Regions from separate parts of the Pseudoalteromonas sp. APC 3250 genome, predicted to be linked through region 3. Evidence: predicted binding sites of a transcription regulator. Region 3 holds the regulator's gene; each other region holds the start of a gene.
The links. The regulator MetJ, encoded in region 3, represses methionine synthesis genes. The targets are predictions, from matches to a motif close to TAGACGTCTAGACGTCTA.
Positions count from the first base shown of each region.

Region 1: the regulator MetJ is predicted to act here: its motif matches at 1,046-1,063, upstream of metA (homoserine O-succinyltransferase).
Region 2: the regulator MetJ is predicted to act here: its motif matches at 2,069-2,086, upstream of QL986_RS04900 (translation initiation factor).

Region 1 covers NZ_JASDCM010000003.1:63,899-67,165, forward strand. The annotation lists gene ettA (energy-dependent translational throttle protein EttA) at 1-915, opposite strand, end outside; gene metA (homoserine O-succinyltransferase) at 1,140-2,087, shown strand; gene QL986_RS04185 (homocysteine S-methyltransferase family protein) at 2,077-3,147, shown strand; gene metH (methionine synthase) at 3,157-3,267, shown strand, end outside.
Region 2 covers NZ_JASDCM010000003.1:215,539-218,805, forward strand. The annotation lists gene QL986_RS04895 (EAL domain-containing protein) at 1-1,495, shown strand, start outside; gene QL986_RS04900 (translation initiation factor) at 1,511-1,840, opposite strand; gene QL986_RS04905 (GAF domain-containing protein) at 2,088-2,747, shown strand; gene QL986_RS04910 (amino acid aminotransferase) at 2,826-3,267, shown strand, end outside.
Region 3 covers NZ_JASDCM010000005.1:183,914-187,180, forward strand. The annotation lists gene metL (bifunctional aspartate kinase/homoserine dehydrogenase II) at 1-23, opposite strand, end outside; gene metB (cystathionine gamma-synthase) at 73-1,320, opposite strand; gene metJ (met regulon transcriptional regulator MetJ) at 1,519-1,839, shown strand; gene QL986_RS07755 (malic enzyme-like NAD(P)-binding protein) at 1,908-3,149, opposite strand.

The sequences.
Region 1 (3,267 bases), on a different contig from region 3:
GTAATCAGACTGTTGTAGCTCGCTAAACTGTGCCATACGCGCTTTTGATTTAGCTTGACGACCTTTAGGATTTGAACGCACCCATTCAAGTTCTTGTGCAATTGATTTTTGACGTGCTTTTTCAGATTTTTGCTCTTGCTGTAAGCGGGCATCTTTTTGCTCAAGCCAAGACGAGTAGTTACCTTCCCACGGAATACCTTCACCACGGTCAAGCTCTAAAATCCAGCCAGCAACATTATCAAGGAAGTAACGGTCATGCGTTACTGCCACAACGGTGCCTTCGTAGTCATGTAAGAAGCGCTCTAACCAGGCAACCGACTCAGCATCTAAGTGGTTAGTTGGCTCATCGAGAATAAGCATATCTGGTTTTTCAAGTAACAAACGACAAATAGCAACACGACGGCGTTCACCACCTGAAAGGTGCTCAATTTTAGCGTCCCACTCAGGTAAACGCAGAGCATCGGCAGCACGCTCTAAAACGTTATCAATATTGTGGCCATCATGCGCTTGAATAATCGCTTCTAATTCACCTTGCTCTTTTGCCAGTGCGTCAAAGTCAGCGCCTTCCATTGCGTATTCGTTATACACTTCGTCAAGGCGGTTAAGGGCATGTTTTACTTCACCCACAGCTTCTTCAACAATTTCACGAACTGTTTTGCTTTCGTCCAAAACAGGCTCTTGCGGCAAGTAACCAATTTTAGTGCCTGGTTGAGGGCGAGCTTCACCTTCAAAATCTTCATCAACACCTGCCATAATGCGTAGTAATGATGATTTACCAGAACCATTTAGACCTAGCACACCAATTTTTGCGCCTGGGAAAAAATGCAACGAAATATCTTTTAAGATAGTGCGTTTTGGTGGCACAACCTTAGATACTCGACTCATCGAGAATATAAACTTATCAGGTAAAACCATGGAAGAAGCCTTCAATAATAATAAAAATTTCAATGCTGTATTGTAGTGGCTCACAGGTGAAACAGTCAACGAATGGGGCTGTTTTAAAGTACATATTCAATATGTAAAAACCGGGTGAATAAATTTCATTTAGACATCTATACATCTAGAGGTTGATATTTTTGACATTCTGTTCATAATGAGAGCGTATTAATTCTCGGTTTTTATGAGCAGGAGCTTTAAGAATGCCAATTACAGTAGAAGACGAATTGCCGGCTATTGCACGATTACGCCATGAAAACGTGTTTGTTATGCCTAAAACGCGTGCAAAAACCCAAGAAATACGCCCTATGCGCTTGGCTATTCTTAATCTTATGCCTAATAAAGTAGAAACCGAAGTTCAGTTTATTCGTTTGTTGGCTAACTCTCCGCTGCAAGTAAATGTAGAGCTACTGCGCCTTGATACACATCGTAGCAGTAGCAACTCAGAGCAACACTTAGATACCTTTTATCGTTACTTTTCAGAAGTGAAAGACAACAACTACGATGCACTGTTAATTACCGGTGCGCCGCTCGCGCATTTAGAGTATGAAGACGTGGCGTATTGGGATGAGCTCAAAGTGATTATTGATTGGGCCGAACAGCATGTAACCTCTACCTTGTTTTCGTGTTGGGCTGCCCACGCGGCTTTATATCACCGTTATAATTTAAAGCGCGATTTAAAAGACAACAAACTCTGCGGGGTGTTTACCCATCAATGCTACTTTGCTCATGGTGCACTTACCCGCGGCTTTGACGATACCTTTTTAGTGCCGCACTCACGCTATGGGCACATAGATATAAATAAAATAAACGCTTGTGAAGAGCTGGTGGTATTAGCTGGCTCTGAACGAGTCGGGGCGTATTTACTTAAAAATAAATCGGGCAGCCAAGTGTTTATTACCGGCCACCCAGAATACGATGCCGACAGTTTAAAAGCTGAATATGAACGCGATTTACAAAAAAGTCCCGATGCGCCAAAGCCCGAAAACTATTTTCCTGATGACGATGCCAGCAAGCAACCGTCTAAAACATGGCAAAGCCACGCGTTTTTACTGTTTTCAAACTGGTTAAATTATTACGTTTACCAAACCACACCCTATGATATTAACTTAGTTAGCCAAGACGTAAGGACTAACAACTATGCCGAATAATCCTCAAAACAATAAGCATCAAGAGCTGAGCGCTGCGCTCAAACAGCGCATTTTAATTTTAGATGGTGCAATGGGAACCATGATCCAAGCGCATAAGCTTGAAGAGCAAGACTACCGGGGTGAACGTTTTAAAGATTGGCACGTGCTTATTAAAGGCAACAACGATTTATTAAGCCTAACCAAGCCAGAAATTATTACTGATATACACCGCAGCTTTTTAGCGGCTGGTGCCGATATTATCGAAACTAACACCTTTAACTCGACCACCATTTCGATGGAAGATTACGACATGGCGAATATAAGCCGTGAAGTCAATTTAGAGTCGGCTAAGTTAGCTCGCGCTGTATGTGATGAATTTAGCGCTAAAACCCCAGAAAAACCGCGCTATGTAGCAGGTGTTTTAGGGCCAACATCTAAAACCTGTTCGTTATCGCCGGATGTAAACGACCCCGGCTATCGTAATATCACTTTCGATAAGTTAGTGACTGCGTATGTTGAGTCGACCCTTGCGCTTATGGAGGGCGGTGTAGATATAATTTTAATCGAAACCATATTCGACACGCTTAATGCAAAAGCGGCATCGTTCGCGGTAGAAGAAGCGTTTGAACAAGCAGGGCGCACATTGCCAGTGATGATTTCAGGTACTATTACCGATGCCTCAGGCCGTACGCTTTCAGGGCAAACCACCGAAGCATTTTATAACTCTATTCGCCATATTAAGCCGCTTTCAATTGGCTTAAATTGCGCCCTTGGGCCAGATTTACTGCGCCAATACGTTGAAGAGCTATCACGTGTGTGCGAAACCTTTGTCTCTGTTCACCCTAACGCGGGCTTACCCAATGAGTTTGGAGAATACGACTTAGAAGCAGACGACATGGCAAAAGAGATCATAGATTGGGGTAAATCGGGCTTTATTAATATTGTTGGCGGTTGCTGTGGCACTACGCCTGCGCACATTCGTGTCTTTGCTAAAGGGCTTGAAGGCACAGCACCACGAAAATTACCTGAGCTTGAAGTGCGTATGCGTTTATCAGGCCTAGAAGCCTGTAACTTAAATTAGGAGCCGCCAATGACCCAACAAATTGCAGTATTTACCAATGTCGGCGAGCGTACTAACGTAACTGGCTCGGCCATGTTTAAACGTTTGATCATGGAAGAAGACTACGAAACAGCCCTTAAT
Region 2 (3,267 bases), on a different contig from region 3:
GGACATTGATATTGATTTGCGCAACCGTAATTACTGGCGAGGGGATACCCTTATTGAAGCGCAAAACAAGCCACCCATATGGGTATCGCTGAGTGTGTCACCTATTCGTGAAGATGGTGGAAAAATCACCAGTTACGTTGCTTCAGCGCAAGATATTTCATTTGTAAAAGAAAGCCAACGCAAAATGGAACAGCTCGCTTACTTCGACACATTAACCGGGCTTGCTAATCGTACATTCTTTAGAATGCAGCTTAGAAAGTCGATGGCGCTTGCTGAAAGAGGGCGTTACTCGTTTGCTTTATTTTATTTTGATCTGGATGAATTTAAGCGTATTAACGATACTTTAGGTCATGATGCAGGCGATCAACTATTGGTTGAAGTGGCAACACGCTTAAAGCAGCGCTTACGAGCAGAAGATACTATAGCCCGTTTAGGCGGTGATGAGTTTGCGGTATTACTCAGTGGTATTGAGCATCAAAAAGAAGCATCGGAAGTCGCTGACACCATTCAAAAAACGTTAAATCAGCCAATAAAATTAGGTAGTAACGAAGTGATTGTTAGTGCCAGTATTGGTATTACCTTGGCGCCATTTGATAGCCTAGAAGAAGATCAGTTATTAAAACATGCCGATTTAGCCATGTATGAAGCAAAAGCGAAAGGGCGCAATACGTTCCACTTTTACAGCCAAGATCTAAATGCAGCCGCCAATGAGCGATTATTCCTTGAAAATGAGTTGCGCCATGCAATTAAAGAAAAGCAACTCACACTGCATTATCAGCCACAAGTTGATTGTCGAGATAATAGTGTAGTGGGATATGAAGCATTGCTTCGCTGGTTCCATCCTACGCAGGGATTCATTCCACCTACTAAATTTATTCCTATTGCTGAGGCAACGGGTTTAATTGTGGAACTTGGTAAGTGGGTGTTACAACAAGCATGTGAGTTCACTAAACGACTAGAGCAACAAGGTAGAGCGAGCAACATGTCGATAAACCTGTCAGCAAGGCAGTTTAAAGACGCAAGCTTAGTACCTATGCTGAAAAAAATAATCATAGAGACGCAAATTAATGCTAAAAGCCTGCACCTTGAACTGACTGAGAGCATGCTAATGGGTAATGTTGAGGCGGCTATTGATCAGCTACATCAATTGAAAAAGCTGGGTATTTCAATTTCTATTGACGATTTTGGTACGGGCTATTCTTCGTTGAGTTACCTTAAACGTTTTCCTGTTGATATTCTTAAAATTGACCGCTCGTTTGTTAAAGATATCCCTGAAGATGATAATGATATGGAGATCACCGCTGCGATTATTGCGATGGCACAAAAGCTCAAGCTTGATGTGGTTGCTGAAGGGGTTGAAACAATAGAGCAAGTTGAATTTTTACAAAACAATAATTGTTTTATTGTGCAAGGCTATTACTTTAGTAAGCCCGTAGCCGAAGCCGATATCCCTGTGTTGTTTGATCAATTAGCTGCGTTAAAAGTCCCTGAATAGAACAAAAATTGCGGGTTAACCACCCGCAATTTTTACCTTAAACTTTAATCCTTCTAAAATCGCCTTTAACTTATCGCGATCATCACCTTGTACTTCAATAACTCCTTCTTTTACTGCGCCACCTTGGCCCATCTTACTTTTTATTGTTTTTGCTAACTTTTTTAAATCGTGCTGTTGGGGATCTAATCCTACAACTAGCATTACGCCTTTACCTTTTCGACCTTTGGTTTGACGCTCTATGCGAATAGACCCGTCTTTAAATAGTTTTACATCCAGTTCTTTTTCTGGCTTTGGCTGGTCAATTCGCCCTGTTGCTGTTGAATACACTAAGTGATTATCACTCATAATTAACCTATCTAAGATTGAATCTAATATTGGGCTAAATAATAACAAATTTGTGACGCAAAGGCGTAATTTTTGCGCCTAAGCTGAACACCTTTTAATCCCGCAAAGATAAACATCCTCTGTTTAAGTACCGCAATAGTGCTTATGAATAAAAGTGCTTAAGGATTTTAAAAAGCGCTTTAAATTGGCTAGCGCTATAAAAATATCCATGCTACTATTTCGGCATTATAGATGTATGGATGGCCAAATGATAAATTCTTATTTAGAGCAAGCTCAGCTTAATGTAGAGCAACAGTTAATTTATGCTGAGCTAGAAAAGCTTGAGCAGTACTTAAATAGCAATGCTGCACCGGCCGTGCGTTGGCAGTATCAAATTCCAGAACTCGGTGAAGGTGGCGCATGTAGTTTATTCGGCTACTTGCAAGATGAGCCGTTTAATTTAAACGATTACGTTAGCCAAAATACGCAAACAACAGCAAAGTTAGCGCAACTTCAGTTGATTGTTGACTATGTAATCGAAAACACTCGGTTAGATTGGTATGGCATCTATCAAAATACGGCCACCCCTGAAGGCGAGCAGTTATTAAAGCTCGCTTATTTTGGTGCACCGAGTCGCCCTTTATTTCCGCTCACCGCTGAATTTGCAACCGGCAGTAATAATGTGCAAGTGGCACTCAGTGGCAAAGGACGCGTCATTAATAATATTGAGCAATATTTAGCCGCGGGTGGCGAGTATTATACCTGCGACCCCAAGGTAAAAGCAGAGGCCTGCTTACCACTATTTAATGCGCAAAAGCAGTGCATTGGCATTGTCGATGGCGAAGCTTTTAATACTGATTTTTTTGATAAAGCGACGCTCGCGTTATTAATAGCGTGCTGTATTAAAATTCCTCACTTTTTAGTGTAAATAACACTAGTCAATCAAGTGAGTTTTTATGTTAAGCTTAGCGCAACAGCTAACCCCTAAATAACGAAGAGATAGCCAATGTTCTCAGTATTAAAACCATTACCAACAGACCCTATTCTTGGCCTTATGGCGGCCTACAAGCAAGATACTAACCCAAATAAGATTGACTTAGGGGTTGGTGTATATAAAGACGAGCAGGGGAATACCCCGGTATTAAAGTCAGTAAAAAAAGCAGAAGCGTTTCGTTTAGAAAATGAAATGAGCAAATCTTACATTGGACTTGCTGGTAACTTAGATTACTGTCAACAAATGGAAAATCTTCTTCTTGGTGAGCACCCGGCATTATTAGCTAATCGCGTACGCACAGCACAAGCACCTGGTGGTACAGGCGCACTTCGTGTTGCAGCAGAATTTATTGTACGTTGTAATCCAGGCGCTACTGTATGGGTTACTAACCCAACGTGGGCTAACCACATTAGCTTATTTGAAGCTGCAGGCTTAACGGTAAAAGAATACCCAT
Region 3 (3,267 bases):
AATTTATGAACCTGATTTACCATATTAATACCGACTCGCATTTATGTTTTGTATTTTGAAGATTGGTATGCACTACCATAACGCCGGATGCGCCGCGTTTAACTTTACTGAACCAAATGATTCACTAGCACCACTTTTTGCCGATAGGCCGGGATTGGCTTGCCCTGGGCGCACCAAATTAAATACCCTGTCTAAGTCAGCGAGTAAATCATTTACATCTTCAATACCCACCGAGATACGAATAAGCGTGTCGCCTACTCCGGCTTCTGCACGCGCGGTTGCGTCCATGCCGGCGTGGGTCATAGTCGCAGGGTGACAAATCAAACTTTCTACTCCACCTAATGATTCCGCTAAGCTAAATTCATTTAAGCGCGTTAAAAACGCTGCAGCATCGTTTATATCGCCTTTTATATCAAAGCTAACCATAGCACCAAAGCCAAGCTGCTGCGCCTTAGCTAGCGCATGTTGAGGGTGTGATTCAAGACCTGGGTAGTAAACTTGGGCAACAAACTGGGAGCGTTCTAAATACTGTGCAATGGCGAGTGCATTTTCTTGGTGTTGCCTTAAACGCACGTTTAACGTACGTAAGCCTCTGAGCGTTAAATAGCTATCAAATGGCGCGCCGGTGATGCCAATGTTATTTGCCCACCACGCTAACTCTTCACCTAACTCAGCAGTCGCTGCGATAACCGCGCCACCAACAACGTCTGAATGGCCATTGATATATTTTGTGGTTGAGTGCACCACAATATCAGCGCCAAACTTAATCGGGTTTTGTAATGCTGGCGATAAAAATGTGTTGTCGGCGGCAACCAGTGCACCACACTGTTTAGCTGTATCAGTTACCGCTTTAATATCTGTTAAGCGTAAAATAGGATTGCTAGGTGTTTCAATCCAAATCAGCTTAGGTTTAATAGCAAGGATGCGTGTCAAACTGTCGCTTTTGGTAAAATCGACCACTTCTAGTTTTAATAAGCCGCGCTTTTCTAGCGAAGTAAATAAGCGATAGCTGCCCCCATAACAGTCATGAGGGATCACTAACGTATCGTCACTATTAAGTAATTGTGTTGTTAGGTGAACGGCTGCCATGCCTGTTGCGGTAATAATGCCTTTAGCGCCACCTTCAAGCTCCGTGAGCGCCTCAGCCAAAATGTCACGATTAGGGTTACCACTGCGGCCATAATCATATTGACGCTTTGTATCAAAGTCAGCAAATGAGTAAGTTGTTGATAAATAAAGCGGTGGAACAACCGCACCATGCTGTTTGTCGGCTTCTATTCCACTACGAACAGCAATTGTTGCCTTATTTTTTTCACTCATTTTCGCTACCTTTACTAATTTGGATGTTTAGACGTCTAAAAGGTAGCGCATGCAATTTAAGATGTCAAAACATTTAAATGTCTAGATAGCTAAATAACTAGTATTTGACTATCTTTTTTAAACCGATAGAATTTCACGCATATTTACACGCTTTGATGCTGTGTGAGCAATTTATAATCTGAGGCAACGATACATCTTATGGCTAAATGGAATGGTGAATATATTCACCCATACGCAGAACACGGGAAAAAATCCGAACAAGTAAAGAAGATCACCGTTTCGATCCCGCTAAATGTATTAAAAGTATTAACTGATGAACGTACTCGTCGTCAAATAAACAACTTACGTCATGCAACAAATAGCGAGCTTTTATGCGAAGCGTTTTTGCATGCGTTTACCGGGCAACCGCTGCCTAATGATGATGATTTGCGTAAAGATAACGCAGAAAAAGTACCTGAAGAAGTGAAGAAAATAATGCAAGAAATGGGACTAGAAGTGCCTATTTTAAATGAAGACTAGAAGGGTCTTTATACAAAAAAACCTCAGCAAATGCTGAGGTTTTTTTTGCGCTAATTTACACTTAACAATTACGCCATGTAGTTTTCTGGCATATCAATTTGTGCAACGCCAGAGTCTACCGCCGCCTGCGCAACCGCTTTAGCTATACGTGGTAACAAACGTGGATCCATTGGTTTTGGTATAATATATTTAGCACCAAACTCTAATTTGTCGATGCCTGCGGCAGTAAGCACTTCAGCCGGTACGGGCTCTTTAGCAATACTGCGGATTGCTTCTACAGCAGCAATTTTCATCTCGTCGTTTATTTCACTGGCACGTACATCTAACGCACCACGGAAAATAAACGGAAAACACAATACGTTATTAACTTGATTCGGATAATCAGAGCGACCTGTAGCCATAATTAAATCGTTACGTGCGGCGTGTGCTAATTGCGGATCGATTTCAGGATCGGGGTTTGAACAAGCAAATACCACGGGTCTATCAGCCATTAATTTTAAATCTTCAGGGGCTAATAAATTAGGGCCCGATACACCCACAAACACATCGGCATCTTCAATTACATCTTGTAAAGTACGTTTATCGGTATTGTTTGCAAATAATTGCTTATATTCATTCAAGTCATCACGACGCGTATGAATAACTCCTTTGCGATCTAACATATAAATATGTTCACGCAACGCGCCACATTTAATTAAAAGCTCCATACAAGCAACAGCTGCAGCGCCGGCACCTAAACATACAATAATTGCATCTTCAATTGCTTTGCCCTGTACTTCCAGCGCGTTTAGCATACCCGCAGCCGTTACAATAGCCGTACCATGCTGATCATCATGAAAAACAGGAATGCTACAACGCTCTATAAGCGCTTTTTCTATTTCAAAACATTCGGGCGCTTTAATATCTTCTAAATTAATTCCACCAAAGGTGTCGGCAATATTAGCCACTGTGTTAATAAAGTCTTCGGTAGTACGGTGCTTAACTTCAATATCTATAGAGTCTAACCCTGCAAAACGCTTAAATAGTAGCGCTTTACCTTCCATAACGGGTTTTGAAGCGAGTGGACCTAAATTACCTAAGCCTAAAATTGCGGTGCCGTTAGTAATAACCGCAACCATATTTCCTTTACCAGTATATTTGTAGGCATTTGCTGGATCAGCGGCAATTTCACGAACAGGTTCTGCGACACCGGGGCTGTATGCGAGCGCGAGGTCTTTAACCGTCTCAGCGGGCTTGGTCAGCTCAATACTGATTTTACCTGGAACGGGATGGGCATGGTAATGTAGTGCTTGTTCACGAAAATCTGACATAACGCGATTATATCCTGCAATTTAAGTTAAAGTGAGAGGTAGTTTTAATCTACGATACCTTTATTATTTTTAAATTCCAAGCAATATCAGGTCTATCCTGTTATATGCTAGAACTGTT